DNA from 3 places in the Exiguobacterium sp. MH3 genome. Region 3 is predicted to be linked to each of the others. Evidence: riboswitches for the same ligand, from Rfam matches in the RefSeq annotation. Region 3 holds a riboswitch; each other region holds the start of a gene.
The links. A riboswitch is a leader RNA that binds a small molecule or an ion and turns the genes downstream of it on or off. The one in region 3 is predicted to bind S-adenosylmethionine.

Region 1: it holds a riboswitch for S-adenosylmethionine, as region 3 does, so the genes downstream of both, U719_RS14520 (methionine ABC transporter ATP-binding protein) here and U719_RS15920 (amino acid permease) in region 3, are expected to answer to the same signal.
Region 2: it holds a riboswitch for S-adenosylmethionine, as region 3 does, so the genes downstream of both, metK (methionine adenosyltransferase) here and U719_RS15920 (amino acid permease) in region 3, are expected to answer to the same signal.

Annotation. Positions count from the first base shown of each region.
Region 1 is NC_022794.1:2,808,552-2,818,772, forward strand. It holds gene U719_RS14505 (M20 family metallopeptidase) at 1-359, opposite strand, end outside; gene U719_RS14510 (MetQ/NlpA family ABC transporter substrate-binding protein) at 382-1,200, opposite strand; gene U719_RS14515 (methionine ABC transporter permease) at 1,220-1,870, opposite strand; gene U719_RS14520 (methionine ABC transporter ATP-binding protein) at 1,860-2,888, opposite strand; SAM riboswitch class I at 2,975-3,078, opposite strand; SAM riboswitch class I at 3,328-3,429, shown strand; gene U719_RS14525 (carboxylesterase) at 3,497-4,255, shown strand; gene U719_RS14530 (thymidine kinase) at 4,337-4,951, opposite strand; gene U719_RS14535 (DedA family protein) at 5,135-5,785, shown strand; gene U719_RS14540 (type B 50S ribosomal protein L31) at 5,822-6,067, opposite strand; gene rho (transcription termination factor Rho) at 6,159-7,532, opposite strand; gene U719_RS14550 (C40 family peptidase) at 7,887-8,564, shown strand; gene U719_RS14555 (SDR family oxidoreductase) at 8,641-9,408, shown strand; gene glpX (class II fructose-bisphosphatase) at 9,683-10,221, opposite strand, start outside.
Region 2 is NC_022794.1:2,341,636-2,351,856, forward strand. It holds gene U719_RS12330 (MFS transporter) at 1-609, opposite strand, end outside; gene U719_RS12335 (class I SAM-dependent methyltransferase) at 763-1,362, shown strand; gene U719_RS12340 (serine aminopeptidase domain-containing protein) at 1,413-2,117, opposite strand; gene U719_RS12345 (GNAT family N-acetyltransferase) at 2,196-2,684, opposite strand; gene metK (methionine adenosyltransferase) at 2,822-4,030, opposite strand; SAM riboswitch class I at 4,159-4,285, opposite strand; gene pckA (phosphoenolpyruvate carboxykinase (ATP)) at 4,520-6,088, shown strand; gene U719_RS12360 (EAL and HDOD domain-containing protein) at 6,319-7,572, opposite strand; gene U719_RS12365 (S9 family peptidase) at 7,740-8,504, opposite strand; gene ytkD (RNA deprotection pyrophosphohydrolase) at 8,476-8,949, opposite strand; gene U719_RS12375 (glucose-6-phosphate isomerase) at 9,122-10,221, opposite strand, start outside.
Region 3 is NC_022794.1:3,071,571-3,081,791, forward strand. It holds gene U719_RS15920 (amino acid permease) at 1-1,212, opposite strand, end outside; SAM riboswitch class I at 1,290-1,391, opposite strand; gene U719_RS15925 (ketopantoate reductase family protein) at 1,428-2,345, opposite strand; gene U719_RS15930 (GntR family transcriptional regulator) at 2,528-3,244, shown strand; gene gntK (gluconokinase) at 3,237-4,778, shown strand; gene U719_RS15940 (GntP family permease) at 4,803-6,149, shown strand; gene gnd (decarboxylating NADP(+)-dependent phosphogluconate dehydrogenase) at 6,170-7,570, shown strand; gene ahpC (alkyl hydroperoxide reductase subunit C) at 7,792-8,355, shown strand; gene ahpF (alkyl hydroperoxide reductase subunit F) at 8,370-9,899, shown strand; gene U719_RS15960 (hypothetical protein) at 9,943-10,221, opposite strand, start outside.

The sequences.
Region 1 (10,221 bases), 260 kb from region 3:
TCGAGCACTTTACTGAGCGCGATCGCCGCTGCGACGCTCGTCGTGCCGATAATATTATGACCGCACGCGTGACCAATACTCGGCAACGCATCGTATTCAGCAAGAAAGGCAATCGTTGCGCCTGGTCGGTCGCTCGATTTCTTCGCGAAGAACGCGGTATCATGCCCCGCGACGCCGAGTTCTACTGTAAAACCTTCCGCCGTTAGACGCTCCGCATGGAGCCGCGAAGCAAAGAATTCCTCGTTCCCGATTTCCGGCGTTGCATGAATCCGGTGACTTGTCTCAAGATACGATTCCCGTTTTTGTTCGATATCCTGTTCAATCGTCTCTACCCATGTCGTGCGTACTGGTGTCGTCATACTGTCCACTCTCCTTTTGAAATTATTCGCCGATGTCGCTCAGTGGAACGAACGTCGGGATCGTACTGCCTTTGTATTCTTTTTTGATGAAGGCCGCGACATCTTTTTGTTGATACAGCGATGCGATTTTTTTCAGTTCTTTTTTGTTCTTGTCTTCCGTCCGTGTCGCGATGATGTTGATGTATGGTTTTGCTGTCTCGTTCTCATGAACGATCGAGTCCTTGATCGGGTTGAAGCCAGCGTCAACCGCGATGCCATTGTTGATGATAGACGCCGCGACGTCCGGTAAGACGCGTGGCGTTTGTCCGGCGACGATCGGAACGATTTTCAGCTTCTTCGGATTCTCGACGATCTTATCGACCGAACCGTTACCATCGAAGTCGTCCGGTAGCTTGATCAGACCTGCTTCTTGCAGTAACAAGAGGGCGCGTCCCATGTTCGTCGCTTCGTTCGGAACAGCGATTTTTCCGCCATTTGGAATATCTTTGACATCCTTGTATTTATCCGAGTAGATCCCCATCGGTGCGATGACAGTCGTCGCAATCGGCGATAGCTTCAAGTTATGTTCTTTCTTGAAAGCGTTGAAGTAGGAAATCGTCTGGAAGGCATTGGCGTCGATCTCACCCTCAGCCAGTGCCATGTTCGGCTGGACATAATCGGAGAACTTGACGAGTTCGATTTTGATGCCTTCCTTCTCTGCTTTTTTGGCGACATAATCCCAAACTTGTGTGTCTGAACCGCTGACACCGAGCTTGATCGTCTTTTCGTCTTCTCCTGATGCTGCGCACCCGGCAAATAAAATCGTCGTGAGTGTTGCTCCAATTGCTACTGCTTTTTTCATGGCTGAATCGCTCCCTTGATTAATGTCTTCTGATTTTTCGTGCGACGATGTTGCCTGTCGTCTGTAAGCCTTGGACTAAGATGACGAGAATCCCGACCGTGATGATCATGACTTTCGTATCAAACCGTTGATAGCCGTAAGTAATTGCTAAGTCACCCAAACCGCCACCACCGATGGCGCCTGCCATCGCCGATGCCCCGATCAAGCCGACCGTCGCGATCGTTAAGTTCAGGATGAGTGAACCGAGTGCTTCCGGTAGGAGGAAGCGGAAAATCGTTTGAAACGGTGTCGCGCCCATCGCTTCTGCTGCTTCAAGAACGCCTTTATCGACTTCGAGTAAAGAACTCTCGATCAGACGCGCCATGTACGGTGCAGCGTAAAAGACGAGCGGAACGATTGCGGCTTCTGTTCCGATCGATGTCTGAACGATCAAGCGCGTCAACGGGATGATCGCGACGAGTAAGATGATGAACGGAATCGAGCGGAAAATATTGACGATACTGTTGAAGAACGTGAACAACGGAACATTTTCAAGTAACGCTCCTTTTCGCGTGACGACAAGCAGGATACCGAGTGGTAAGCCGATCAAGGTCGAGAACAAGAGCGAAACGGATACCATCGTCATCGTCTGCAAAAATGCTGTCCAAATATCACTGTAGTTAACTAGCATCAGCGAGCACCTCCTCAACGGTTACCTGTGCCTGATCGATGTAGTGTAAGGCACGTTTCACTTCTGTCGTCTCACCGATCAGTTCAACGAGTAATGTGCCGAACGGCGTCTCCTGCAACTCCGTGATGCTACCGTGCAGGATATTGACATCGACGTCGAAGCGTTTTGCGACTTGCGACAAGAGTGGTTGTCCGGTGTGATGTCCAAGGAAGTGAATCTTATAGATTGGATGCGCATTTCGCGACTCGATCAACTGACGAATCGACGCTGGAATCTCGTCATGCATGACGGACCGTACAAAGTTCCGTGCCGTCTCGGTCTGCGGATTTGAAAAGACATCAAAGACCGTTCCTGACTCGATTAGCTTCCCAGCTTCGATGACGGCTACACGATCGCAAATCTCCCGGATGACGCCCATCTCGTGGGTAATCAAAAGAATCGTGATCCCGTACTCTGCATTGATCCGTTTTAATAACTGAAGAATATGATGTGTCGTCTGGGGATCAAGTGCTGACGTCGCTTCGTCACATAAAAGGACGGAAGGTTGCGTCGCGAGTGCCCGGGCGATACCAACGCGCTGTTTCTGCCCACCCGACAATTGATCTGGATAATGATCCGCCTTGTCCGCGAGATCGACGAATTCGAGCAACTCCGTCACCCGACGGCGAATCTCATCTTTCTTGACGCCTGCGAGAACGAGTGGTTTTGCAACGTTCGTAAAGACCGTGTTCGCATTCAATAGATTGAAGTGCTGAAAGATCATTCCAATCCGTTGTTTTGCTTGGCGTAATTTTTTCGGAGACAGTTGCGTTAAATCTTCCCCATCGACCGTCACCGTTCCTGACGTCGGTCGTTCTAACAGATTGACACAGCGGAGCAGTGAACTTTTCCCGGCACCGCTAAAGCCGATGACACCAAAGATTTCGCCTTTCTCGATCGTCAGGTCGACACCGTCGAGCGCTGCAATCGTCTGATCTTTCGTGACGTACGTTTTTTTGACTTGATGAAATGCAATCATTCCGTTTTCCCCCTTCATTCAACAAAAAAGGTCCCTTCTTGAGAAACAAGAAGAGACCTGGATCCGCACAGTGGCAGAATCCACTCCACTCATCTCTCAGACATCTGTCTGATGGAATTGGCACAGTGCTCATAATGAGTCTGTTGCCGAGGTTTCGTAGGGCCAGTCCCTCCACCTCTCTGGATAAGTATTGCGGTATGAAATTCGTATGTGTGTTGTTGCGTTGTTGCTTATGTCGTAAAACTAATTTTTACATTACGGGTCGAAACTTTAAAAGTCAACCAACTTTGCAAAAATAATCCATTTGGCGCATATCGATGGATTTACAAGTTATGAATTAGCTTAATGAACGGATCACGATTCGTCAAGAAAGATTTGACAAGTCATTTTTGGTCGTGCTACCATCGTTTCAATGATTATTCCGACAATTCCAATATGATATTTATCAAGAGTGAACGAGAGACCTGGCTCTATGACTTCACGGCAACCTGCAATTTGTAAGGTGCTCCGACCAGCAAAGCGCGGCTTTGGATGATACGGTGAAAAACTCGTGGGCGTCCAAGCAGTGACGTCGACGAGTTTTTTTCATGAATGGAGGAAAAATAGTAATGATGAACTATCCTGTATTGACTGGTGCTGAAGCGTTTTATTTTCAAGGTGGATCGATCGGCATTCTAATCTGTCATGGTTTTAACGCCACTCCGCAAAGTGTCCGGGACGTCGGTGAGGCATTCGCTGCTGAAGGTTTTACCGTCTATGCCCCGCGCTTACGTGGACATGGAACGAACGTCCGCGAGTTCGAACAATCGACTGCTCGATGTTGGAAGCAAAGCCTGCAAGACGGCTATGAACGTTTACAAGAAACATGCGATCAAGTCTTCGTCATCGGTCAATCGATGGGTGCGACGCTTGCGCTGTCGCTCGCCGCTGACGGGATTCCGTTTGCCGGCATCATTACGATCAATGCCGCACTCTCCGTTCCATCCTATGAATCACTTTCGTTCGAGGACGGTCCAGAGTATTTACCGGAAGGCGCACCGGACATTAAGCGAGCAGCCTTTGAAATCATCTATGATCTTGTTCCGAGCCGTTGTGCGTTCGAACTTGTTCGCCTAATGGATGAAACAAAAGGACGCCTTGGATCGATCCTTCTACCGACATTGATTCTTTACTCAGCGACCGATCACGTCGTTCCACCTTCGAGCTCGGATTATCTGCACCAGCACATCGGAACAAATGATAAACGAAGCTACTGTTTACTGAACTCGTATCACGTTGCGACACTCGATCATGATCAGGATTTGATTGTTCGTGAGACGATTCGCTTTATCGAACAATCGTGTCAGTTTTCGCAAGAAACAGGCTGAATCAAAAAAACAGCTATTCGTTTCCATATGGAAGCAAATAGCTGCTACATCAAAGGACGACCATCATCGGTACGTCTTTTTTTAATTTTCTTGGTGCTGCACCGATTGGAGCGGCTTCGGTTTTCCAGGTACCTCATGGCAATGACGGCAACGTGGCTCATACGATTCCGACGCTCCGACTAGGATGATCGGATCATCATAGTTGGCTGGTTTCCCATCAATCAAACGTTGTGTCCGGGAAGCCGGATCCCCACACGAAAGACAGATGGCTTGTAGTTTCGTCACGAATTCTGCGCGCGCCAGTAATTCAGGCATTTTCCCAAATGGCTCTGCCCGGAAATCTTGATCAAGGCCTGCACAAATGACGCGTTTTCCGTCTTGTGCGAGTGCTTCGATGACTTGTACGATCTCATCATCAAAGAATTGAACTTCATCGATCCCGACGATTTGTGTTTCTTCTGCTACTGCCGCATAAAGATCACGACTCGTCGCCATCGGAATCGCTACGACAGAGTTGCCAACGTGAGAGACAACATGCTCTTCATGGTACCGGTCGTCGATTGCCGGCTTGAATACTTGCACGGGCAGTTTGCCGTACTGCGCCCGTCTGACACGACGAATCAACTCTTCCGATTTCCCGGAAAACATACTGCCACAAATTACTTCGATCCAGCCGTACTGATTTATTACATGCATCATCGTCCGACACCGTCCTCTAAAAATAGTCACTTTAACGAGTATAGCCCGAAACGGTATCGAGAAAAAGGGTTGACTTCCGGAAATCAAAATTCATTTTTTCTTTCCCTAGAATTTTTGTCCTTTCATTCCAACTGCCCCCTATTTCCTGTACACTGAAGAAGAAGATTCTCACGAAAGAAGGTGTCCCCGATTCATCATCTCTTACATGACATCCTGCACCAATATGGTGCCCTTGGTCTCTCCGTCCTTCTCGCAGGTGGTATCGTGGGATTGCCGGTTCCTGATGAGACCCTGCTCGTTTTGTCCGGATTTTGGATGCATCAAGGCAATCTACCACTCGTCGGTACGATTCTCGCCGCTTACGCCGGCAGTTGCATCGGGATGACGATCAGCTATTTACTCGGATTAAAACTCGGTATGCCACTACTACACCGCGTTGGACCGAAAATGCGTATCTCAGAAAAACATATTCTTTCCGCTGAAGCCGGTTTTCGTCGTTACGGAAAATCGGTCTTGATCATCGGTTACTACATACCTGGTCTCCGCCAACTCTCTGCCTTTTTTGCAGGCGTCTCAAAAATGCCGTTTCGCGTTTTTGCGAGTTATGCGTATACAGGTGCCTTGATTTGGATCAGCGTGTTCTTAGGTGCCGGTTACTTCGTCGGCCGCCATCTCTCGTTCCATAAAGTCATGGACTATGTCTTGGCACATCCGGAAGTCATGCCCTATTTAATCGGGATTGCTGGCGGAATCGCCTTCTCGTTCGTCTTGAAGACGTATCTCACTTATCGTTCACAATTCAGTCTATACAAAAACAGCCTGCTTCCGTAATGGAGGCAGGCTGTTTTTTTAAGAACCAACAAGTAATTACTTGCGGCCGTATTTTTTGTTGAAGCGATCGACACGACCATCTGCCGCGTTGAACTTTTGACGACCTGTGTAGAATGGGTGCGAGTCTGAAGACACATCCACACGGATGAGTGGGTACTCGTTACCATCTTCCCAAGTGATCGTTTCGTTCGAAGAACGAGTAGAACCGCTTAAGAATTTGTACTCAGTCGTTGAATCCATAAATACTACTTTGTTGTAGTTAGGGTGAATTCCTTGTTTCATGGTTGATTTCTCTCCTTCCGCCCTGGTTCATTTGCTGAGCCAGAGTAAGTTACCTTCCTATACTAAACGATTTTTTTATGCGTCGCAATAGTTATTTTTCTGTCGTCGTTTCCTTCTTGACGGTACGTGGTTTAGCTGGCGCGCGTCGGACCGCCTTCTTCTGTTCTTTCTCAAGTACGACGAAAAATTCTTCATTATTTTTCGTATCACGAATCTTACGCAGGAACGTATCGACGAACTCGTTCGACTCATTCATCGTCCGGCGAATCGCCCAAAGCGCATCAAGCTGCTCTTTCGGAAGCAACAGTTCTTCCTTCCGTGTACCGGACTTCCGAATGTCAATCGCTGGGAAGATTCGACGCTCTGACAACTTACGATCGAGATGCAGTTCCATGTTGCCGGTTCCTTTGAATTCCTCATAGATGACGTCATCCATGCGCGATCCTGTCTCGACGAGTGCTGTCGCAAGAATCGTCAAACTACCACCGTGTTCGATGTTTCGCGCTGCACCAAAGAACCGTTTCGGCTTATGGAACGCAGCCGGATCAATTCCGCCCGAGAGCGTCCGACCACTTTGCGGTACCGTTAAGTTATAGGCCCGTGTTAGACGCGTGATCGAATCCATCAAGATGACGACATCCTTCTTGTGTTCGACGAGCCGCATCGCCCGCTCGAGGACCAGTTCAGAAATTCGGACGTGGTTGTCCGGTGTTTCGTCAAACGTCGAGCTGACGACGTCTGCTCCTGGAACCGAACGCTCAATGTCCGTTACTTCCTCAGGTCGCTCATCAATCAAGAGAATGATTAGTTCGACATCCGGATGATTCTCCTGAATCGAGTTTGCGATTTCTTTGAGGAGTGACGTCTTCCCTGCTTTTGGCGGTGCGACGATCAAACCACGTTGACCAAATCCAACCGGTGCGATCATATCCATGACACGAACGGATAGATGGCGTGGTTCTGTCTCAAGTCGCATCAATCGGTCCGGATAAATTGGTGTCAGTGCCGGGAAGAATAAACGGTTACGGGCAGTATCCGGTGCTTCACCGTTAACGGCTTCCACGCTAAGTAACCCTTGGAACCGTTCGTTTTCCTTCGGTGGACGGACTTTACCTGTGACGACATCACCATTACGTAGATTAAAGCGTCGGATTTGAGATGCTGCGATATAAATATCTTCAGAGGATTGGGAATAATTGATAGGACGAAGGAAGCCAAAGCCACCATCGTTTTGCATTTGTGGATTGCCAGGGATGACTTCGAGTACCCCTTCGAGGAAATAAAGACCAGTCGATTCAGCCTGTGCTTTTAAAATCTTGAACATCAACTCGCGTTTACGGGCTTCCCGGTATTGTGGGACATTTTTCGTCTTTGCGATTTCATAAAGTTCTTTTAATGTCAGTTGGCTCAATTGAGCCAGTGTATAGGAACGTTCTGGTTTATCTTTTTTATCAGTTGTTGGCATGTTCTTCACCTATTCTTTATAAATTCAACTGCATTCAGCATACTTCCATACATACATCAGGAGGTATGTAATTTTATTCGTGAACTAAAGGTATCATATTTTTTTGAATTCGTCGTCAACAATCCTTTGCGTTTCTTACTTTGTAATATTCAAGGATATTATTTCAGTTATGTTACAAAAACATCTGTTTTGTCTTCTAACTGAAAAAACGTTTTCAAGTGTGCGCATGCTAAGATATTCCTGCAGACAAAATTCTTACACAGTTGTAAGGTTCACTGCTTAACCAAACACTTAATGATTTCATCATATAACTTACGGACGCAACACACTACATTAAACGGAGGAATTCTTAACATGAAACGTTTTCTAGCATCGATCGCGACAGCAGCCTTAGTGGTTTCAGGTTTTACATCAGTGGGTACAGGTAAAGTTGAAGCAGCAACAGTCACGAAAGTCAAGATCACGGACAACGGTCTTCGTGTTCGGACAGCACCTTCTACGAAAGCAAGCATCGTCGGGAAAGTCAACGCTGGTCAAGTCTTTACATATAAAGGCAAGTCAGGCAGCTGGACAAAAATCTCATACGGCGGCAAAACACGTTATGTCTTCTCACAATACACAAAGACATACAAATCATCTTCAAGCGCTAAAAAAACAACGAGCACATCTTCTAAACGGACTAAAATCCTAAGCGAAGCAGCAAAACATAAAGGTACACCATATGTATGGGGCGGAACGACGACTCGTGGATTCGACTGCTCTGGTTTCACAAGCTACGTCTACAAGAAAGCGGCTGGTAAAACATTACCACGTACGTCTTCTTCACAATATTCTTCTTCTAAGAAAGTCAGCGTTTCTAAAGTACAGCCAGGAGATCTTGTCTTCTTCTCACACGGTAGCGGCATTCAACACGTTGGGATCGCAACAAGCAAGTCAAGCATGGTCAACTCAGAAACAGGTGGCGTTAAATACTCAAGCTTCAAATCAGGGTACTGGGGTTCACGCCTTGTCGGCGCAGGATCTTACCTATAATTCATCATCTCAAAGCGGTTGAGCATTGGCTCGATCGCTTTTTTTCATCGAATCGATTACAGGAGGAGGAAATCGGATGCATGTCTTAATCACAGGTGCTTCAAGAGGTCTTGGTCGTGAATTTGCTTATCTGCATGCCAAGCAAGGGGATCACGTCTTGCTCGTCGGACGCGATGCGACAGCACTCTTCGAAACGAAGTTCCATGTCGAGCGACTCGGGGGAACGGCAACCGTCTTTCCGTATGACTTAACGCAGCCGACGCATCGTCTCGCACTATTTCGGGCAACGGAACAGATTCCGGTCGACTGCGTCATCAACAACGCCGGGATCGGCGTCTTTGGTTCTTTCCTTGAGACCTCGTTCGAAGACGAGTCCCGGATGATTGCCTTGAATATCGAAGCATTAACACACGTGACGAAGGTCTATGCCTCTCGCATGAAAGCACAGGGAATCAAAGGACGTATCGTCCATCTCGCATCAACGGCTGCGTTTGAAGGGGGTCCATGGCTGAGTGTTTATTACGCAACAAAGGCCTACGTCCTTCATTTCTCGGAAGGATTGACGGAAGAACTCGCACAAGACGGTATCCAAGTTAGCGTTGTCTGTCCAGGCGCGACCCATACCGGCTTCGAATCAGCAGCAAACCTTGAACAGTCGCGTTTGTTCTTGCGACCTGGTGTCATGGATGCTCCGACGGTTGCGCGCATCGCCTACCGCGGCTATATGAAGGGGAAAACGTTCATCGTGCCTGGCTTCGGCAATGCCTGGTATATCTTTTCGACGCGTTTTCTACCGCGTCGGTACGTCACCCGACAAGCAGGAGAAGTTCAGCGTCCGCGGTAATCGTCAAATAACGATTCATTTATCACTCAACGTTCATATCCTCACTTTCCTCAGGCGGGAGGTAAGCCGCGACATCTCGCAGCTTATGCGAAATGCCGGGTCTTCCCTTACCCTGACGGAAACGTTAGCAAGTTTCCTTTTCCTGCAGGAGTTGAGGATGAACGTCTTGATTCCTAGAAACATATCACAAAAAGAGTTGGCATTCCGGAGATCATCCGTAACGCCAACTCTTTTTATGTGGATTCAGACGTCCTTTTTGAGGAGTCAGTCTGTTTTACTTAATGACAAGCTTCGGTTTCTTCTTGAACGAGTGAATACCTTCGACGAAACGCACCGTTCCGGATTTTGCACGCATGACGACAGAGTGTGTCTGACCGCCTTGTGCCGTGAACTGAACACCTTTCATCAACTCACTGTCCGTGACGCCTGTCGCAGCAAAGATACAATCGTCTCCTGAAACGAGATCATCCATCATAAGGATCTTCGATGGATCTTCAATGCCCATCTTCTTGCAACGCTCGACCTCGGCATCGTCTGCTGGTAACAAGCGTCCTTGGAGCTCACCACCGAGGCATTTCAAGGCAACGGCAGCAAGAACGCCTTCCGGTGCACCACCTGAACCGAGCAGGATATCAATCCCCGTATGCGGGAACGCCGTGTTGATCGCAGCAGCGACGTCACCGTCACCGATCAAGCGAATCCGCGCCCCTGTTGCCCGAATCCGTTGAATGATTTCTTCATGACGTTCGCGATCCAGAATCGAGACGACGACGTCTTCGATTTCTTTGTTCTTCGCCTTCGCTACGGCTGCGA
Region 2 (10,221 bases), 730 kb from region 3:
GGGTGTGCGTGTCGTTTCGATCTCGTCATGTGCCGCATGCATCCGCGCTGGTGCCTGAATCCAGGATAAACCGACGAACAAAATGATGGCAAAGGCGATGTAGAGGACGAGATTGGCGATGAAGATGTACTGAATCGAAAAGGCAGCGATTTGACCACTGACTGCTGTCCCGAGCGCTACACCGACATTTTGTGCGACATAGATCGCATTAAAGGCACGGCGCCCGCCTTCCGGCCAGATGACACCCGTCATCGCGTAGATCGTCGGAAAAACCATCCCACCGACGAATCCAATCAATCCAAGCATCGCGACGTATCCGAGATACGTCTGATGAAATAGCAACAAGCCAACGGAAGACAGGACAAGTCCGATGACACTGATGACAAGCGTCTTCTTGCCACCGAGACGGTCAAACGCTTTTCCACCTAAGTAGTTTCCGACGATTGCTAAGGCAGAGTTGACGAACAATGCCATCCCTGCTTTTGTCATCGACTCTCCTAAATATTCATGAATATATAATGTATTAAACGGCCATAAAAAAGAGGATCCCGTCGTATTGATGGCCATCGCAAGGACGAGGATCCAGACCGCTTTTGGTAATTTTGGCATACCTGTGGTCCTCCTATTTCATTCTCAACCTTGCCACTTTACGCAATCCGTCCCCTAACTGTCAAGCTACTTCGCTTTTCGTCAACGAATCAAAAAATGATATAATGCAGAAAGAATCTTGCACATACTGAACCATTACTAGAAAAACAGACTATAGGAACAGGAGTCTATGCCATGTCACTTGCCCGTGTATTACCTTATACGAAACAATTACTCGAGTCCGTTATCGAGCCCGGAGACTGCGTCGTCGATATGACTGCCGGAAATGGACATGATACACAGTTTTTAGCAGAACGTGTCGGTCCAGAAGGAAGGGTTCTTGCGTTCGACGTCCAGGCACAAGCCATTGAGGAATCGACGCGACGTCTCGACGAAGCCGGAATGTTAGCACGCGTCGACCTTTACCATGAAAGCCACATCCATGTCGGTGCCCGTCTTTCGGACGAACAACGTCCTGTCCGCGCTGGTGTCTTCAATCTCGGATACCTGCCTGGAAGCGACAAATCAATCACGACGACCGGAGAAGAGACGCTTGAAGCACTCGATGCCCTCCTCCCGGTCCTCGCTCCCGGCGGTCTTGTCGTCCTCGTCGTCTATCACGGTCACTTGGAAGGAAAACGAGAACGTGACGCTGTCCTCGATTACGTCACAGCCCTTGATCAGCAAGATTATGCCGTTCTCCAGTATCGCTTCTTGAACCAACAAAATCATCCCCCGTTCATCATCGCGATCGAGAAAAAAGTACGCGGATGATGGGCACAAAAAAGTGATGCCCCTTTTTTAGAGGCATCACTTTTGTGATTTCATTCTTCAACAAGCTTAAAGAACAACATTAATTTTTCTGCAAACCGTGTGTTCAACCGTTCGAAACTAAAATGCGGAAAACCGAGTAGACGTTGTAAGTAAATCTGATCGCCACCCATTTTCCGGCATACTTCAAGTGTCAGCTTGACGTCTGCGAACTGATCGTCCGGTGCATAAAAACAAGCCAAGTTCACACGCGGCAGTTTTTTTCGTTCCTCGTCATGTACGACGATCTCTTCTTCGATTTCCCGGTACTGTGCATAGGTCAGTTCACCGATGCGAACGGTATCTTCCGTACTTTGACCAAACGGCAACGTACCGAGTGGCGCATCGGGCCGGAAACGATCGAACGCACTTGCGAAGACTTGTTTGACGCCTCCGAGTTGTTTCGAAGGGTGCCAATCAAACAACGGTGAAATGAATGCAAGGCTTGCTACCGGTAATTCATATTCTTGCAACAGACGATTGACGACGAGTGCGCCCATGCTACAGGCGACGATATGAATCGGTAGCTTGCGTTTCCCGGCTTCACGTAATGCTTCTTTTAACAGTTGACCATGTTCTTCAAACGAGATACGACGTGGGGCGTCGACGAGCAATACTTCATACTCTCGTTCGAGTACCCGAATCAAAGCTTCACTCGGACGGGCACGCAGTTGTAACGGATAGACTAATACGATGATTCCTGTTGGTTGTTCAACCACAAACTCACCTCTTCACTTCATACTTCCTATTTACGATACCTTATTTCAAACGCACACAAAACCGTCCCAAGACGGATTTCACGAGGCGACATGGCGAAGGCGAATGACAGATTCTACTTGCCCAAAGACTTCTTCCGTCATCTCACTGAGTTCTTCAAAACCGAATGAGGTCAAGAACTGACGCGCTTTATAGTTACGTGCCTCCACATATACTTCGAGTGGGACGGCTCCTTGTCGTTCGAGTTCACGGATCAATCGTCGTCCGATTCCGTTTTGCTGATATTTCGGTAAGACGTACAGACGAATGATTTCCCACGTTCCCTCAACATCAACAGCATGAATGAAACCGACGATTTCCTCATCGATGATTCCGACATAAAAATACTCTCCCCGTGCTTCTTCTGCCGTCCGAATCGCACGAACAACCTCCTCTTGCGGATACGCTTCCTGCACGAAATGCGCTTTCGAGCGCTCGGAATAGATTTCTGCGTACGTATCCAACCAGGATGTGACGGCAATGTCATGAATACGTCCTGCATCGGCTGGAATAGCTTCGCGTATTTCCATAATCGGAACCCCCCTTTGTATTCATACGAATCGACTCATGTACTTTTACCCTCTTCTAGAAAAAACATTCGTTTCCTGCAAAGTTCCACGTAAACAAAAAAGTCCGAAAACCCGCGTAGGGTTCTCGGACTTTTTGATTATGCGAAACGTTTTGCCTGTTCTTCAAGAACTGCTGCTTTATCTGTTTGCTCCCATGGAAGCTCAACATCTGTACGACCGAAGTGACCGTATGCAGCTGTTTGACGATAGATCGGACGACGGAGATCAAGCATGTTGATGATTCCAGCCGGACGAAGATCGAAGTTTTCAGCAACCAATTCGACGAGTTGTGCTTCAGGAAGTTTTCCTGTACCGAATGTATCAACCGCGATTGATACCGGGTGCGCGACACCGATTGCGTACGCGAGTTGAACTTCTGCTTTGTCTGCAAGACCTGCAGCAACGAGGTTCTTCGCGACGTAACGTGCTGCGTATGCAGCTGAACGGTCGACTTTTGTTGGATCTTTACCAGAAAATGCTCCACCGCCGTGGCGTGCGTATCCACCATACGTATCAACGATGATCTTACGACCCGTCAATCCAGCATCTCCTTGTGGTCCGCCGATGACGAAACGACCAGTTGGATTGATGAAGAATTTCGTTGCTGCGTCGATGTATTCAGCCGGGATGACCGGTGTGATGACGTGTTCTTTCAAGTCAGCTTGAATTTGCTCAAGCGTAACTTCTTCCGCGTGTTGTGTCGAGATGACGATCGTATCGACACGAACCGGCTCGTTGTTCTCGTTGTATTCGACCGTGACTTGTGTTTTTCCGTCCGGACGAAGGTAGTCGAGTTGACCGTTTTTACGCACTTCTGCCAAACGGCGTGCGAGACGGTGTGAAAGCGAGATTGGAAGTGGCATGAGTTCTGGTGTTTCTTTCGTTGCGTAACCGAACATGAGACCTTGGTCTCCTGCACCGATTGCATCGATTTCTGCATCAGACATGCTACCTTCACGTGCTTCAAGCGCTTGGTCTACACCAAGAGCGATGTCTGCTGATTGCTCATCGATTGATGTCAATACAGCACATGTGTCCGCGTCGAAACCGTATTTCGCGCGTGTATAACCGATCTCACGAATCGTTTCACGAACGACTTTTGGAATGTCGACGTAAGTGGATGTCGTGATCTCACCTGCAACGAGAACGAGACCCGTTGTAACAGAAGTTTCTGCCGCAACACGCGCGTTTGGATCCGCTGCGAGGATTGCATCAAGAATTGAATCCGAAATTTGGTCACAGATTTTATCTGGATGACCTTCAGTGACTGACTCCGACGTGAATAGTCGGCGATTAAGGTTTGTCATGTATGACCCTCCCAAAAAAGAATTTGACGGTGTACTCATTTCCCCTAGTTGAGTGGGACGGTAAAATGAAAAAAACCTTTCCAAGTCCAAAAAATGGTCAGGGAAAGGTTGTGCGTTCTTCCTTTACCCTCTTATCGTTCGAAGTGTTTACTTCGCTTCAGGAGAGCACCTTTTCCCTCATTAATATGTGAATTAATGTAGGACGGTTGCCGGGTTTCTTCGGGCCTTGTTCCCTCCACCTGCTCAGAATAAGAGTATCCGTTACGAATTACATGATATAAAGTTGTAACTACTCTGTCAAGCAAGGTTTCAAATTCTAGTCGAAACTTTTTGAAAGAGATGTTAAACTGTTAATGCTGAAAGCGTTTCCAGATAAATAGAAATCAGCACTAGAAAATGATTGCTCTCTCTTTAGTATGCCATATATAATAAATGTGTCATACTAAATACAGTGAGCCAAAACCAACGTAGGGGAAAGGTGGGGTCAGGATGCCGATGACGGTCCTGAATATCGAAGAACTACTCAAGAAAGAGCATGTGTTCAAACAACTATCTGTTGCTGAACTTGTCGAACATGCGATTCGAAACGAAGAAGGTGTCCTTGCTGAGAACGGCGCATTATCTGTAGAAACGGGGAAATTTACAGGTCGTTCACCAAAAGATAAGTTCATCGTCCGTGATTCTTCCTGCGAGTCTCACATTGATTGGGGTCATGTCAACCAACCAATGGATGGAGACAAATTTGAACAATTGTTGCAAAAGGTTCTTCGTTACATGAACGAAGCTGATCATCTCTACTATACAGAAGCTGCTGCTGGAGCAGATACGCACTTCACCCTTCCGGTCCGTGTGCTCACACAATATGCTTGGCATAACCTGTTTGCCAAACAACTCTTTTTACGCGAGTATCCTGAAGTGGCTGCCTTCGAACCGTTCACGGTTGTCTACGCGCCACATTTCAAAGCAGATCCTGCCGTTGACGGAACGAACTCCGAGACGTTCATCGCGATGTCGTTCGAACACCGAATCGTCTTGATCGGTGGAACGGAATACGCTGGAGAAATCAAAAAGTCGATCTTTTCCGTCATGAACTACCTCTTACCACAAGAAAACGTCCTTTCGATGCACTGCTCGGCAAACGTCGGACACGAAGGCGACGTCGCCTTGTTCTTCGGTCTATCTGGTACTGGTAAGACCACCCTTTCAGCCGATGATAGCCGTCAATTGATCGGTGACGATGAGCATGGTTGGTCGCACGATGGTGTCTTCAACATCGAAGGCGGATGTTACGCGAAGACGGTCAATCTATCGCGTGAAAAAGAACCGCAAATCTTTGACGCGATCCGTTTCGGAACCGTCCTTGAGAACGTCGTACTCGACGAAGCCCGTCATCCTGATTACGATGATACATCGTTGACGGAAAATACGCGTGCTGCTTATCCGATTACGGCAATCGATAACATCGCTGTTCCGTCACGCGCTGGTCATCCGAAGACGATTGTCTTCTTGACAGCTGATGCGTACGGCGTCTTGCCTCCGATCAGCAAATTGACGAAAGAACAAGCGATGTATCACTTCCTATCAGGATATACATCAAAACTCGCTGGAACAGAACGTGGGGTCACGGAACCAGAAGCGACCTTCTCGACGTGCTTCGGTTCACCATTCCTTCCACTGATGCCTGAAAAGTATGCGACGATGCTCGGCGAATTGATTGATCGTCATGGTGTTACCGTTTATCTCGTCAACACGGGCTGGACAGGCGGTGCTTACGGAACAGGTAGCCGCATGAAGCTATCTTATACACGGACGATGGTCAACGCTGCCGTTAACGGCACACTTGCAACGATTCCAACAGAAGAACACCCGATCTTTGGACTTCATATGCCGCTCGAAGTTCCTGGTGTTCCAAGTGAGTTACTCAACCCGGTACGCGTCTGGTCGAATCCGGACGAATACGACACACAAGCGCGTTCGCTTGCTGAGAAATTCCAGAACAATTTCCTTCGTTTCGAGAGTGCGACGGATGCGATCAAGTCAGCTGGTCCGCGCCTATAAAGTAGAGTTTTCTGACTTGCATCAAAAAGATAGACACCGAATTTACATCAAGTAACTAAAAAATCTGAGTCCGGTCTTCACGGACTCAGATTTTTTAGTTACTCCTTAATCCTTAGAAATTCTTCCTATTAGGCGATTCGAGACGAATAAAAACGTGTAATCCTACTCAGTTAAGAGAATGATTACACGTCGTCTTATGTCTAGAAAAAAGTCTTCAAACTCTTTTTTAGTTATATGATCGAGTCTGACTCTTCTTGAATATGTTTTTCTCGCTGCATGAGCCACTCTTGACTTTCCGTCAGTAATGCATAGGCTCGCGGAAGTGATACATTTAAACGCTGACTCAGCAGTTCAAACTGATCAAAATCACCTCGATCTGCACTAATCGCAAGCACTAAACAATCCCGAAACGGATGATCCTTTCCTTGTAGAACAATCTTCAGAGAATCTTCGAGTGGCAATTGATCGATGATATCGTCAATATCAACAGATAATAACGCATCGATGTGCGATAACAAGCCAATCATGTAAGCACTCTCCGGTTGTAGTGTTCGGGTTTCGGTAGCAAAGAGTTCACAGAGCTTCGCACAGTGTAAAGAGGACCGTAATAACTCATTTGACCACTCATAAGGACTAGCAAGCTTCATCTCACGTAAAACAATCAACGAAATCCAACTTTTGAGTTGCGAAAAGCCAAGCAGTGAAATCGCTTGACGAACGGAACTGACAGTATTGCGTAAACCCATTCCTGGAGAATTGATCAGCTGTAACACTTGAATACTAATATAGGGATTCGCTTCAATCTCATCAATGACCTCATCGTACTTTTCATCCGTATCGAGCCATTTCAACATTTTTAACAAAACCGGTAGTTGCGGTGGGACCGCCTTTCCTTTCATCAACATCGGTTTAGCATAAAAATATCCCTGAAACCAGTCATATCCCATGTCAAGACACCGTGTATGATCTTCGTGCGTTTCGACACGCTCAGCCAACATTCGGATATGAGGATAATTGCGACGGACAATATGGAGGATAGCACTTTGCTCGCGAGGGGAAATCGTCTCGATGTCGATTTTAATTAAATCGATCAACTCAAACAATTCCGCTCCATGCTGTCGGAGTAAATCCGTCACAAAATCATCGAGTGCTAACGTAAAGCCCGCGTCTTTCCAACTATGTAGAACAGACAGCATCTCTGTATCGATCTCAACTGTTTCTAGAATTTCAATGACGAATTGGCTTGGATCCAAATAATGAATCAAGTCACTTTTCAACAGCTCTGCCGTGAAATTAACAAATAGCTTCTTGCCTTCTGCTACATGATCTACTCCCATATGAACAAGTGTATTCGTCAAAACATCCATCGTCGCTAAATCACCATCAAACACACTGATTTGTTCAATCGAACGATACAATAGTTCAAATGCATCAATCGAACCTACTCGATTAACGATGGGTTGACGTGCTAATAAGATATCCATCGTTCTCATGCCCCCTCTATTCTTCTCAGATGTCATCTATTATATCAAAGTTTACTTTTTAGGAGATTATTGTTTTTTACAACATATCAATGTTCTTATTTTTTAATTCTATGCCATTTTCCGTAACACAAAAAAACAGCACGACATTGGTCGTACTGCTTGAACTATCACCTTTCATCCGGATTCCATATACCAGTCTCAAACCAATTCAACACATTCCGCGTCACACGCAACTTGTCATGAATCGGAAATTGATGGGCATAGGCATAAGTCTGAAGCATCGTTTTTTCGGAATAACGTGCGGCATAAGCCGTCGCGTGGCGTAAACGAACGTTCTCATCATACGCACCGTGAATCAATAACACTTCACCTTGAGGTTCGACATGGAGCGGCGAGCGAACCGCGTATTCATCAGGAACCGTATCTGGTGTACCTCCCGTGTATCGCCGCAGCATCTTTTGCATCGTCTTCTGCTCTTCATACGTCCACGTCAACTCCGTCACCCCTGCCCAGGAAACCGTTCGAGCGACTGGACGGTGATGCGCCAGGAGCAGTGCCATCTGTCCACCACGTGAAAATCCAAATGCGTGAACATGCGAAACACGTTGCTGTAACCAGTCAAAGGCGCTGCAGGCGTCTTCGATATCGTGATGTCCAAAGTCTTCTTTTCCCGTGCCGCCTAGATTCCCTCGATAGAAAGGTGCCATGACAAAAAAGCCTGCCTGTGCGAACGCGAGCAATCGAGTCGGTCGGACCATTCCGATCGAACGCGTTCCACCACGCAAGTAGAGAATTCCCTGACCGTTCGCAACTTGCGGGAGTACGATATAGGCACCGACCCGTTCTCCATCCGCTGTGGTATAAAACATCCGAAACGTCCGAAACGGACCTTGCCGCGGAAGTTCAAACCAATCGGCGTTCGCTAAGTACACGGAGCGTCTCCGGAAGGACACGGTCCTTCATCATGAAACTGTATTGTCGATTCGTATCGAGACGTTCAGGGAGTTCCTCGAATAGAAAAGCACCGTCCGTTTCATCCACGGCAAGATGAGACGACAATGATCCGATTTGCGCGAAGTAGATGTTTTTGATGATCGTATCGCCTTTTCCAGCAACCCGATACTGCCCGACATATGAGAGGGAATCGATTTCCCCACCTGTCTCTTCCATCACTTCACGACGTGCAGCTTCTTCCGCCGTTTCCCCTGGTTCAACCTTTCCACCAGGAAATTCATAACCACGTTGCTTATGATGGGTCAGCAACCATTTTCCTTCGTACACGGCAATGACCCATACGTGCAAGGGACGATCCGAGAACGGATGGTCATCAAAACTTAACTCCACTTGATTTTGATAATAATCCAAGAATGTAATCACGTACGTGCACCTCATTTCTTCTTCTAACTTCACTTTACCTGTTTCACGGGTATTCTAAAAGTGAAAACGCTAGGATTACCTGTAAATCTGGAAAATGATAGCCTACTATCATCCGCTAAAGACAAAAAAACAGCCGATGTTCCACTAGGGAACGATCGACTGTCGTTTCATATTACTTCAAACGTGCTTCGAGTTCTGCTTTTTCTGCTTCGAATCCTGGTTTCCCAAGAAGAGCGAACATGTTTTTCTTGTACGCTTCGACGCCTGGCTGATCAAATGGGTTCACTCCGAGGAGATAACCACTCATCGCACAAGCTTTTTCGAAGAAGTAGAACAGGAATCCGAGGTGATACGGTGTCATCTCTGGAAGTTCGACTGTCAAGTTCGGTACTTGTCCGTCCGTGTGCGCAAGCAACGTACCTTCTGCTGCTTTATCGTTAACGAATTGAATCGACTTCCCTGCAAGGAAGTTCAATCCATCGAGATCCTGAGCATCTTCTTCGATCGTCAATGCATGACGTGCTTGACCGACTTTGATGACTGTCTCGAACAGGTCACGACGACCTTCTTGGACGTATTGTCCCATCGAGTGAAGATCCGTCGAGAAGTCGACTGCTGCTGGGAAGATCCCTTTGAAGTCTTTTCCTTCTGACTCGCCGTATAATTGTTTCCACCACTCTGACACATAATGAAGTGCTGGTTCGTAGTTGACGAGAAGCTCGATCGTCTTCCCTTTCGCATAGAGCGCATTTCGAACGACCGCGTATTGATACGCTTCGTTGTCAGCTAGGTTTTCGCTCGCGTAGCGCTCTTGCGCGTCACGGGCACCTTGCATCAACTCTTCGATTGAAATACCAGCTGCTGCGATCGGTAATAGACCAACCGGTGTCAACACAGAGAAACGGCCGCCGACATCATCCGGAATGACGAATGTCTCGTATCCTTCAGAGTCTGCGAGTGTTTTTAATGCACCACGCGCTTTATCCGTCGTTGCATAAATCCGGTGTTTGGCTTCTGCTTTACCGTATTTCTCTTCCATGAACGATTTCAAGAGACGGAACGAAATTGCTGGTTCTGTCGTCGTACCCGATTTCGAGATGATGTTGACCGATACATCTTTTCCTTCGAGGACTTCGAATAAATCGTGCAGATACGTCGATGAGATATTATGACCTGCATAGATGATTTGTGGTGCTTTGCGATCTTCTTTTGATAACAAGTTATGGAATGAGTGTCCGAGCATCTCGATCGCAGCGCGCGCTCCGAGATACG
Region 3 (10,221 bases):
GAGTGGTGTGCGATAGACCAATTCGTCGACCGTATGCCCTTCGCGGAGAAATTGTTTCCGGAAGCGATACTGAGCAATGCTGATACTCATCCAAACGACGACGACAGCGAGACCGGAAATCGAGACGAGCGCGATATAGACACTCCCTGCTGCATAGATGCTAGACAGCAAGGCAAGTCCTCCGCCAAGCATGCTGAACAATACAGCTCGAAGTGGAACCCCACTTGGTGTCACTTGGGCGAAGAAGCGTGGAATCATACGTTCGTTCGCAAGCGACCAGAGCATCCGAGAGGCGGCGTAAAGTCCAGAGTTCGCTGCCGACAAAATCGCTGTCAAAATGACGAAGTTCATCACGTCTGCTGCGTAGGGAATTCCGATCCGTTCGAACACGGCGACGAACGGACTTTCGAGTACACCTTTCCCATCCGTTGGCAATAAGACGGCTAACACGATGATCGTACCGACGAAGAAGAGGACGAGTCGCAAGATCGTCGTCCGGATCGCAAGCGGAATCGTCCGTTTCGGATCGACTGCTTCACCCGCTGCGACACCGATCAGTTCCGTTCCCGAGTAAGCAAAATTCACGGCAAGCATCGTCATGAAGATGACGAAAGCACCATTTGGGAATAATCCACCTTCCGTTAAGGAAGAAAAGAATGGGGCTGGGCTACCATCTTGCAGTGGAATGAAGCCGACGATCGCTCCCGCACCAAGTAAAATGAACGCAATGATCGTCACGACCTTAATGGCGGAGAACCAAAACTCGACTTCAGCGAACACGCGAACCTTCAAGACGTTGATACCAAGGATCATCGCAGCGAATAAGGCACTGAACACCCAAACCGGAATCGATGGAAACCAACGTTGCATCAAAATGCCTGCTGCCGTGAATTCTGAACCAAGGGCGACCGTCCACGTCAGCCAGTAGAGCCAGGCTACTGTATAACCGGTGCCAGGTCCAATGTACTTCGTTGCGTACTTATGGAATGATCCGGTTTCCGGCATGTGCACGGCGAGTTCACCGAGACTTAACATGACTAAGTAAACGACGACGGCTCCGATCAAATACGATAAAATCGTTCCGACACGTCCTGCTTGTTCCAACGTATAACCTGTACTTAAAAATAATCCTGTTCCAATGACACCACCTAACGACAGCATGATCAGATGACGTGATTCCATCTTGCGTCGAAATGCTCCGCTCGTTTTCATGAATCCATTTCCTCCTCGTTCCACCTATTTCAAACAAAAAACGCATCCTCACGGATGCGTCGGTCGACAATTCGGAAATCTTATCGATCGGGTGCAGCACCCGCAGGAATTAGCACAGTATCTTTCGACCTGTTGCTGAGGTTTCATAGGGCCAGTCCCTCCACCTCTCTGGATAAGTATGTAATTGTTCCTAACCATATCAGAATGCAGATAATTCAGTCAACAGGCATTTCCCGATTTTTTTGATAGATCCATAAATTAGATTCAATCAGTTGAAGATGACGTGAAGAGCGTGTTTCGAGCAACGTACTAAAGAAATGTTTCACTTCGACGGGCTGACCCTTTTCCATGTCCCGTAACATTGACGATTTCATCGTGTCTTCCATTGCATGCATCTGCTTCAGCAAGACCGCTTCTACATCGTCATTAAAGACTGCGCCTTGTTCTTCCATCGCTTGCTTCGCTTCCTTCATGACGTCTTGAATCATTTGATGACCAATTGGGTCCTTGCGAATTGGACCGATGGCAGAGCGAAATAGTGTCGTCACGCCCGCAAATGTCGAAATGAAGAGGTACTTTTGCCACATGTCATCCATGATATGCATCGAGTACGCCATCGGTGCCTTCGCTTTCGCAAAACGTGTTGCAATCTCCTCTAAACGCGCTGTTGGTTTACCGGTTCGTGAACCAAACAATAGCCGATGCGACGGGCTTGTCTGTATAATACGCCCTTCTGCATCAAGCGTCGATTCAATGAAGCAAAGTCCGCCCAGTACTCGATCTTCTCCGAAGACTTCTGTTAACCGTCGTATATGCTGCATGCCGTTCAACAAAGGAATGATGTACGTCTCGCTCGAAACAAATGGCGCAAGATCCTGTAGGACATCATCCAAGTGATAGGCTTTCGTCGAAAGTAAGACGACATCAAATGTGTGATTCAGTCGCATGTCTCGTGTCACTAACTGAGGCGTGATCATAACATCACCATGAGGACTAGTGATCTGTAACCCTGTCTTTTGTAATTGTTCATAGCGCTTCGGACGAACAAGGAATGTCACCTGTTCCCCTTGCTCAGCAAGACGTCCCCCGAAATAACCTCCAACTGCTCCGGCACCTACGACTAAAACATGCATATGCATTACCTCCTTTTTAACTAATCGATTCGTTACTTACTCCTTCACCCTAACATATCGGAAACCATTTTCCTGATTCCTGCTTGAATCACTAAAATGTAAGTTAAGCGTTTGCATTTTAGAAAAAAACGTTTATACTAACTTGTATACAAGTATACTCACTTTAGAAATCAGGTGATTCCATGTCAGAACTGTTATACCCCTTGAAGTGGTTAGCAAAAGCTTCCGCTGGAGATCGTGTCGCACACGAGCTACGGATGCGCATCATTTCAGGAAAGATTGAAAGCGGTACCATTTTATCCGAAAACAAATTAGCCTCTGATTTTTCAGTCAGTCGCTCGCCCGTCCGTGATGCGTTAAAGGTCCTTGCATCCGAACAATTGATTCGTCTCGAACGAATGGGAGCGGTCGTCGTCGGTTTGTCTGAGCGCGACATTCAGGAAATCTATGATGTCCGGTTGCTCATCGAAACATTCGTCTTCGAACGACTCGTCAAAATCGAACGGGCAGAACTCGTCCGTGAACTCAGTAAAATTCTCGAAATGATGAAAGTTGCCATCAAATACAAGGATGCCGATGAATTCTCCTTCCAGGACGTTCTGTTTCACGAAACAATCATCCGCTCGATTGATCATGGATATGTCAGCATGATTTGGCAAAATCTCAAACCGGTCATGGAAAGTTTCATCCTCCTATCGATGCGGGTACGATTCGAGGAAGACATCGAAGACTTCGAACGCATCCTCGCGAACCACGCCTTGTACATCGAAGCGATCGAGACAGGGGACCGTGAACGGATGGTTGCTTCCTTACATCAGAACTTTGATGACGTCCAGGAAGTCGAAGATCTCTGGAAAACGCAACAAATGATGTCGAAAGGAGTCGATTCACATGACTGAATACATGTTAGGCGTCGATATCGGAACGACGAGTACGAAAGCGGTCTTATTTACGACAAAAGGAGAGGTCATCGGACAAACGAACGTCGGTTACCCGCTCCATACACCGAACCGCTCGACGGCAGAGCAGAATCCGGAAGAAATTTTTGATGCTGTACTCGAATCGATCCGTTTGATCACGAAACGTCATCCGAGCATGCCACCGAAGTTCGTCGCGTTCAGTAGTGCTATGCACAGCTTGATCGCGATGGATGCACAGCATCAACCATTGACTGCCTGCATCACGTGGGCAGACAGTCGGAGTGAAGCATGGTCGAACAAGATCAAGGAACAATATGGTCTATCGATCTATCACCGGACCGGAACACCGATTCATCCGATGTCACCGCTCAGCAAAATCAGTTGGCTCGTCGAAGATCGTCCGGAGCTCCACGCTCAAACGAAAAAATATGTTGGGATCAAGGAATTCGTGTTCCAAAGACTGTTCGGCAGATATGTCATCGACCACTCTCTCGCTTCAGCGACCGGTCTCTTCAACATTCATGAATTAGGCTGGGATACGGGCGCGTTACACGTCGCAGGGATCGATGCAAGCTACTTATCGGAACCCGTACCGACGACGACGACATGTACCGGACTGAACGCTGATTACGCACGACAAATGGGACTCTCCGCCGATACGCCGTTCCTAGTCGGTGCCAGTGACGGTGTCCTTTCTAACTTAGGTGTCAACGCGATTCGCAAAGGGGAAATTGCGATCACGATCGGAACGAGCGGTGCCATCCGAACAATCATTGATCGTCCTCAGACCGATGAAAAGGGACGGACGTTCTGTTACGCGCTGACCGAGGACCACTGGGTCATCGGCGGACCCGTCAATAATGGTGGAATGGTCTTACGGTGGATCCGAGACGAACTCGCTTCAGCCGAAGTCGAGACAGCAAAACGCCTTGGCATCGATCCGTACGCTGTTTTGACGAAGATTGCCGAACGCGTCCGTCCTGGATCCGACGGGCTATTGTTCCATCCTTACTTGTCCGGTGAACGAGCGCCGCTCTGGAATCCGGATGTCAGCGGTTCGTTCTTCGGTTTGACACTTTCGCACAAAAAAGAGCATATGATCCGGGCGGCACTAGAAGGCGTCATCTACAATCTCTATACCGTCTTCCTCGCCCTAATCGAGTGCATGGACGGTCCCGTGACACGGATTCAGGCAACAGGTGGGTTTGCCCGGTCCGAAGTCTGGCGCCAAATGATGGCGGACATCTTTGAATCAGAAGTCGTCATTCCGGAAAGCTTTGAAAGTTCATGTCTTGGTGCTTGTATTCTCGGACTGTATGCGACAGGGGAAGTCGATTCGTTCGAAGTCGTCTCTGAGATGATCGGGGAAACGCATCGCCATATACCAAATGAAGAAGCGATGCATGAATATCGTCAGCTCTTACCAATTTTCATTAGTCTAGCGCGGACATTGTCTGAGGATCATAAACGAATCGCTACGTATCAACGGAGCTTGATTCAAGAAGAAAACTAACTTAATCTTTTGGGGGAAGTCATCATGCCTTTAGTCATCGTAGGAATTGGGATTGTCGCGTTGCTCGTTCTCATCATGGGGTTGAAATTAAATACATTCGTCTCACTCATCATCGTTTCCTTTGGCGTTGCACTCTTGCTTGGCATGCCGCTCGATCAAATCGTCAAGACGATCGAAGCCGGTATCGGAGGAACGCTTGGTCACTTGGCACTGATCTTTGGTCTTGGTGCCATGCTTGGAAAGCTGATTGCTGACGCCGGGGGAGCGCAGCGAATCGCCATGACGCTTGTCGCCCGATTCGGGGAAAAGAACATCCAATGGGCAGTCGTCGTCGCTTCGTTCATCATCGGGATCGCCCTCTTCTTCGAAGTCGGACTCGTTTTGTTGATTCCAATCGTTTTTGCGATTTCACGTCAGCTTCGTGTCTCGATTCTATATCTCGGGATCCCGATGGTCGCTGCCCTATCCGTCACGCACGGATTCTTACCACCTCACCCAGGTCCGACCGTCATCGCTGGTGAGTATAAAGCCAATATCGGGGAAGTCTTATTGTATGGTTTCATCGTTGCTGTTCCGACCGTCATCATCGCCGGTCCTGTCTTTACGAAAATCGCAAAACGACTCGTACCTGAATCGTTTACACGGACAGGAAACATCGCGTCACTCGGGGAACAAAAAGAATTTGATTTAGAAGAGACACCAGGCTTCGGTATCAGTGTCTTCACGGCGATGCTACCGGTCCTCTTGATGTCGGTCGCAACGATCTTCACGCTCTTACAAGAAACACTCGGTTGGGGTGAAAATAGCGTCATCTCGGCAATCGAGTTCATCGGGAACGCTTCAACGGCGATGTTGATTTCACTACTCGTCGCGGTCTACACGATGGGGATCGCGCGTCAGATTCCGATGCAAACGGTCATGGAATCGTGTACGACGGCGATCGCCCAAATCGGGATGATGCTATTGATCATCGGTGGTGGCGGTGCCTTCAAACAAGTCTTGATTGACGGTGGTGTTGGGAAATACGTTGCGCACTTATTTGATGGATCAGCGTTATCCCCAATCCTACTCGCTTGGTTGATTGCTGCGATTCTGCGGATCTCACTTGGTTCCGCAACAGTCGCTGCCCTTTCGACAGCAGGTCTCGTCATTCCGTTACTGGAGCAATCCGACGTCAACCTAGCGCTCGTCGTTCTCGCGACTGGTGCAGGTAGTCTGATCGCTTCACACGTCAATGATGCAGGCTTCTGGATGTTTAAAGAGTATTTCGGGTTATCATTAAAAGAAACGTTTGCGACATGGACTGTGCTTGAGACGATCATTTCCGTTTGTGGACTTGGGTTCGTTCTTCTCCTCAGCCTCGTCGTCTAAGAAAAGGAGTCGTTCTACTTATGCAACATTCTATCGGAGTCATCGGGCTTGGCGTCATGGGACGCAACCTGGCACTGAATATGGCGAGTCATCAAGAAGAAGTCGCCATCTATAACTACACACGTGATTTAACGGACGATCTCGTCGCACATGATGAAGGACTACCCCTTCATCCGTACTACGACATTGAAGCATTCGTTCAATCACTCGCTCGCCCACGTAAAATCTTCATGATGGTCACGGCTGGTAGCGCGATTGATTCAGTCATCGAATCGTTGCTTCCGCATCTCGAAACAGGCGATATCATCATGGATGGTGGGAACTCTCACTTCCTCGATACAGAGCGTCGTTTCGACGAGTTACAACGCCACGGGATCGAATACATCGGCGTTGGTGTATCGGGTGGTGAAGTTGGTGCGCGGACCGGTCCTGCGATCATGCCGGGTGGATCGAAAGAAGCTTACGACCATGTCGCACCGATCTTGACGAAGATCGCTGCTCACGTCGAAGGAGATCCATGTTGCGTCTATATTGGTCCGAAAGGCGCTGGTCATTTCGTTAAGATGGTCCATAACGGCATCGAGTATGCGGACATGCAACTGATCGCTGAAGCGTATAGCTTCCTCCGTTTCCGTCTCGGACTCGACGTCACGGAAGTCGCGGACATCTTCGCTGAGTGGAACGCAGGTGAACTGAAGAGTTATCTGATTGAGATCACAGCGGACATTCTCCGGAAAACGGATGACGAGACAGGACAACCATTGATTGATGTCATTCTCGATCAAGCCGGTCAAAAAGGAACCGGAAAATGGACGAGCCTGCAAGCCATTGATAATGGAATCGCCTCTTCGATCATTACGGAAGCCTTGTTCGCGCGTTACCTTTCAGCTATTAAAGAAGAACGCGTCGCAGCGTCTTCTGTCCTGAAGGGACCAGAAGACTTGTCAACGCTTGAGCGAGACGCGTGGATCGAACGGATTCGTCAAGCGCTTTATATGGGGAAAGTCGCCGCATACGCGCAAGGCTTCACCCAGTACCGGACGTCGTCTGAGTTGTATGACTGGAACTTACGCCTCGAGGAGATCGCCTTGATCTTCCGTGGTGGATGCATCATCCGGGCCGACTTCTTGAATGTCATCAGTGAAGCGTTCAAAAATGATGCGAACCTCTCGAACTTGATGCTCGCCCCGTTCTTCGCTGAGAAAGTACAGGCGTATCAAGAATCGTTACGCCATGTTGTTGCCGAGGGTGCGTTATCTGGTTTTGCACTCCCATCTCTATCGACGTCACTGACGTATTACGATAGTTACCGGACAGCGAATTCGAATGCCAACATGTTGCAAGCACAACGCGATTATTTCGGAGCTCACACGTATGCACGGACAGACCGCGAAGGGATCTTCCACACGGACTGGCAATAAAGAATACAGCTCCCGACTCCTGTTTCATTTAGGAGTCGGGATTTCTTTTTTTGTTCACACAATCTTTCCTGAAATAAGAAATTGCCGATTATACCTTGACAAAAGTGTTGGTCTATATGAAATTAGTATTAGATTAGAATTATTCTAGTGTGATAAATACAGATTCCTTGTGTGCACTAGAACAGATTCTAAATATAGAACCCTTGAGGAGGATTTTTATCATGTCTTTAATCGGAAGTGAAGTAAAACCATTCAGCGCATCAGCATTCCACAACGGAGAATTCGTTGACCTAACGGATGCCAACCTTCGCGGTAAATGGAGTGTCGTATGTTTCTACCCTGCAGACTTTACATTCGTTTGCCCGACAGAACTCGAAGATCTCCAAAACCAATACGAAACACTCAAAGCGCTTGACGTTGAAGTTTACTCTGTCTCAACAGATACGCATTTCACACATAAAGCATGGCACGAAACGTCAGAAACAATCGGTAAAATCGAGTACGTCATGATCGGCGACCCATCACACGTCATCTCACGTAACTTCGAAGTCTTGAACGAACAAGATGGTCTTGCTGACCGCGGTACGTTCATCATCGACCCAGACGGCGTCATCCAAACAGTTGAGATCAACGCAGGCGGTATCGGTCGTGATGCGAGCACGCTCGTCAACAAAATCAAAGCAGCACAATATGTACGTAACAATCCAGGCGAAGTTTGCCCAGCGAAATGGGAAGAAGGCTCTGCAACACTCACACCAAGCCTTGACCTCGTCGGAAAAATTTAAGGAGCGGATTCGCGATGGCTTTAGCACCAGACATTAAAGCACAACTCGCGCAATACCTCGAGCTTCTCGAAGGCGATCTCGTCCTAGCCGTTAGTGCTGGGACAGACGCCGTCTCGCTTGAGATGAGCGCACTCGTCGAAGAGATCGCAAGCATGACACCACGCATCTCCGTCGAGCAGGCAAGTCTTCCCCGGACACCAAGTTTCACAGTCAACCGTGTCGGTGAAACAAGCGGCATTACGTTCGCGGGAATCCCACTCGGTCATGAGTTCACGTCCCTCGTTCTCGCTCTGCTCCAAGTCAGCGGTCGAGCACCGAAGGTCGATGCGGACGTCATCAAGCAGATTCAAGGCATTCAAGAAACGTACCACTTCGAGTCGTACATCAGCTTGAGCTGCCACAACTGCCCGGATGTCGTACAAGCATTGAACGTCATGAGCGTCCTCAACCCGAACATCAGTCACACGATGATTGATGGCGCGGCATTTAAAGCAGAAGTCGAACAAAAAGAGATCATGGCTGTTCCGACGGTCTTCGTCAACGGCGAAGCGTTCGGTAACGGACGGATGTCGCTTGAAGAAATCTTGGCGAAGCTTGGTACAGGTGCCGATGCTTCTGATTTCGCTGATAAAGATCCATACGATGTCCTCGTCGTCGGTGGTGGTCCAGCTGGATCGAGTGCTGCCATCTATGCAGCCCGTAAAGGCATCCGGACAGGAATCGTCGCAGAACGCTTCGGTGGACAAGTCATGGATACGATGAGCATCGAGAACTTCATCAGCATGAAGTACACGGAAGGACCAAAACTCGTCGCAAGTCTTGAGGAGCACGTCAAGGAATATGGCATCGACGTCATGAACCTACAACGGGCAACTCGCCTTGAGAAGAAGGACCTCCTTGAGCTCGAGCTTGAGAATGGTGCTGTCTTGAAAACGAAGAGTTTGATCCTTTCAACAGGTGCACGCTGGCGTAACGTTGGTGTCCCAGGCGAACTCGAATTCAAGAACAAAGGCGTCGCCTACTGCCCACACTGTGATGGTCCGTTGTTCGAAGGAAAACGTGTCGCAGTCATCGGTGGCGGAAACTCAGGAATCGAAGCAGCCATCGATCTCGCAGGAATCGTCAAGCATGTCACAGTCCTTGAGTTCGCACCGGAATTAAAAGCAGACGCTGTTCTTCAAGAACGCCTCGCTTCACTTCCGAACGTCACGGTCGTCGTCAACGCACAGACGAAGGAAATCACAGGAACGGACAAAGTGAACGGTATCACGTACATCGAGCGCGAAACGAACGTCGAACGTCACGTTGAGCTCGAGGGTGTCTTCGTCCAGATCGGTCTCGTACCGAACACAGACTGGCTCGGTGAAACGGTGAACCGTAACAAGTTCGGTGAAGTCCAAGTCGATCGCCACGGCGCAACGAACGTACCAGGCGTTTTTGCTGCAGGAGACTGCACAGATAGCGCGTATAAACAGATCATCATCTCGATGGGATCTGGTGCAACAGCTGCACTCGGTGCTTTCGATCACTTGATCCGGAATTAATGAAAAAGAGCGGAACTCAAACGAGTTTCGCTCTTTTTCTGCCTCAATAGTAGATTTCACCGTACCATGAACAATGATATTCTTTCGTGATGTGATGTCTTGTTAAGATGCCTTGCTTCGCGTATGTACCACTGACAGTTACGACCATCGTTTGCAAAGCATCGATTGGAGTACCGGAGAATCCGGTTTGCGTCCACTTTCCACCATCGATCGCAAGAGACGTCATCGAAAAGACATCGGATAATCGTTGGCGTTTACTCTGTTCCAAAAGTTCCGTCTCGAAATTTCCGATGATCCGGACATCGTTTCCACGTTCCGTACG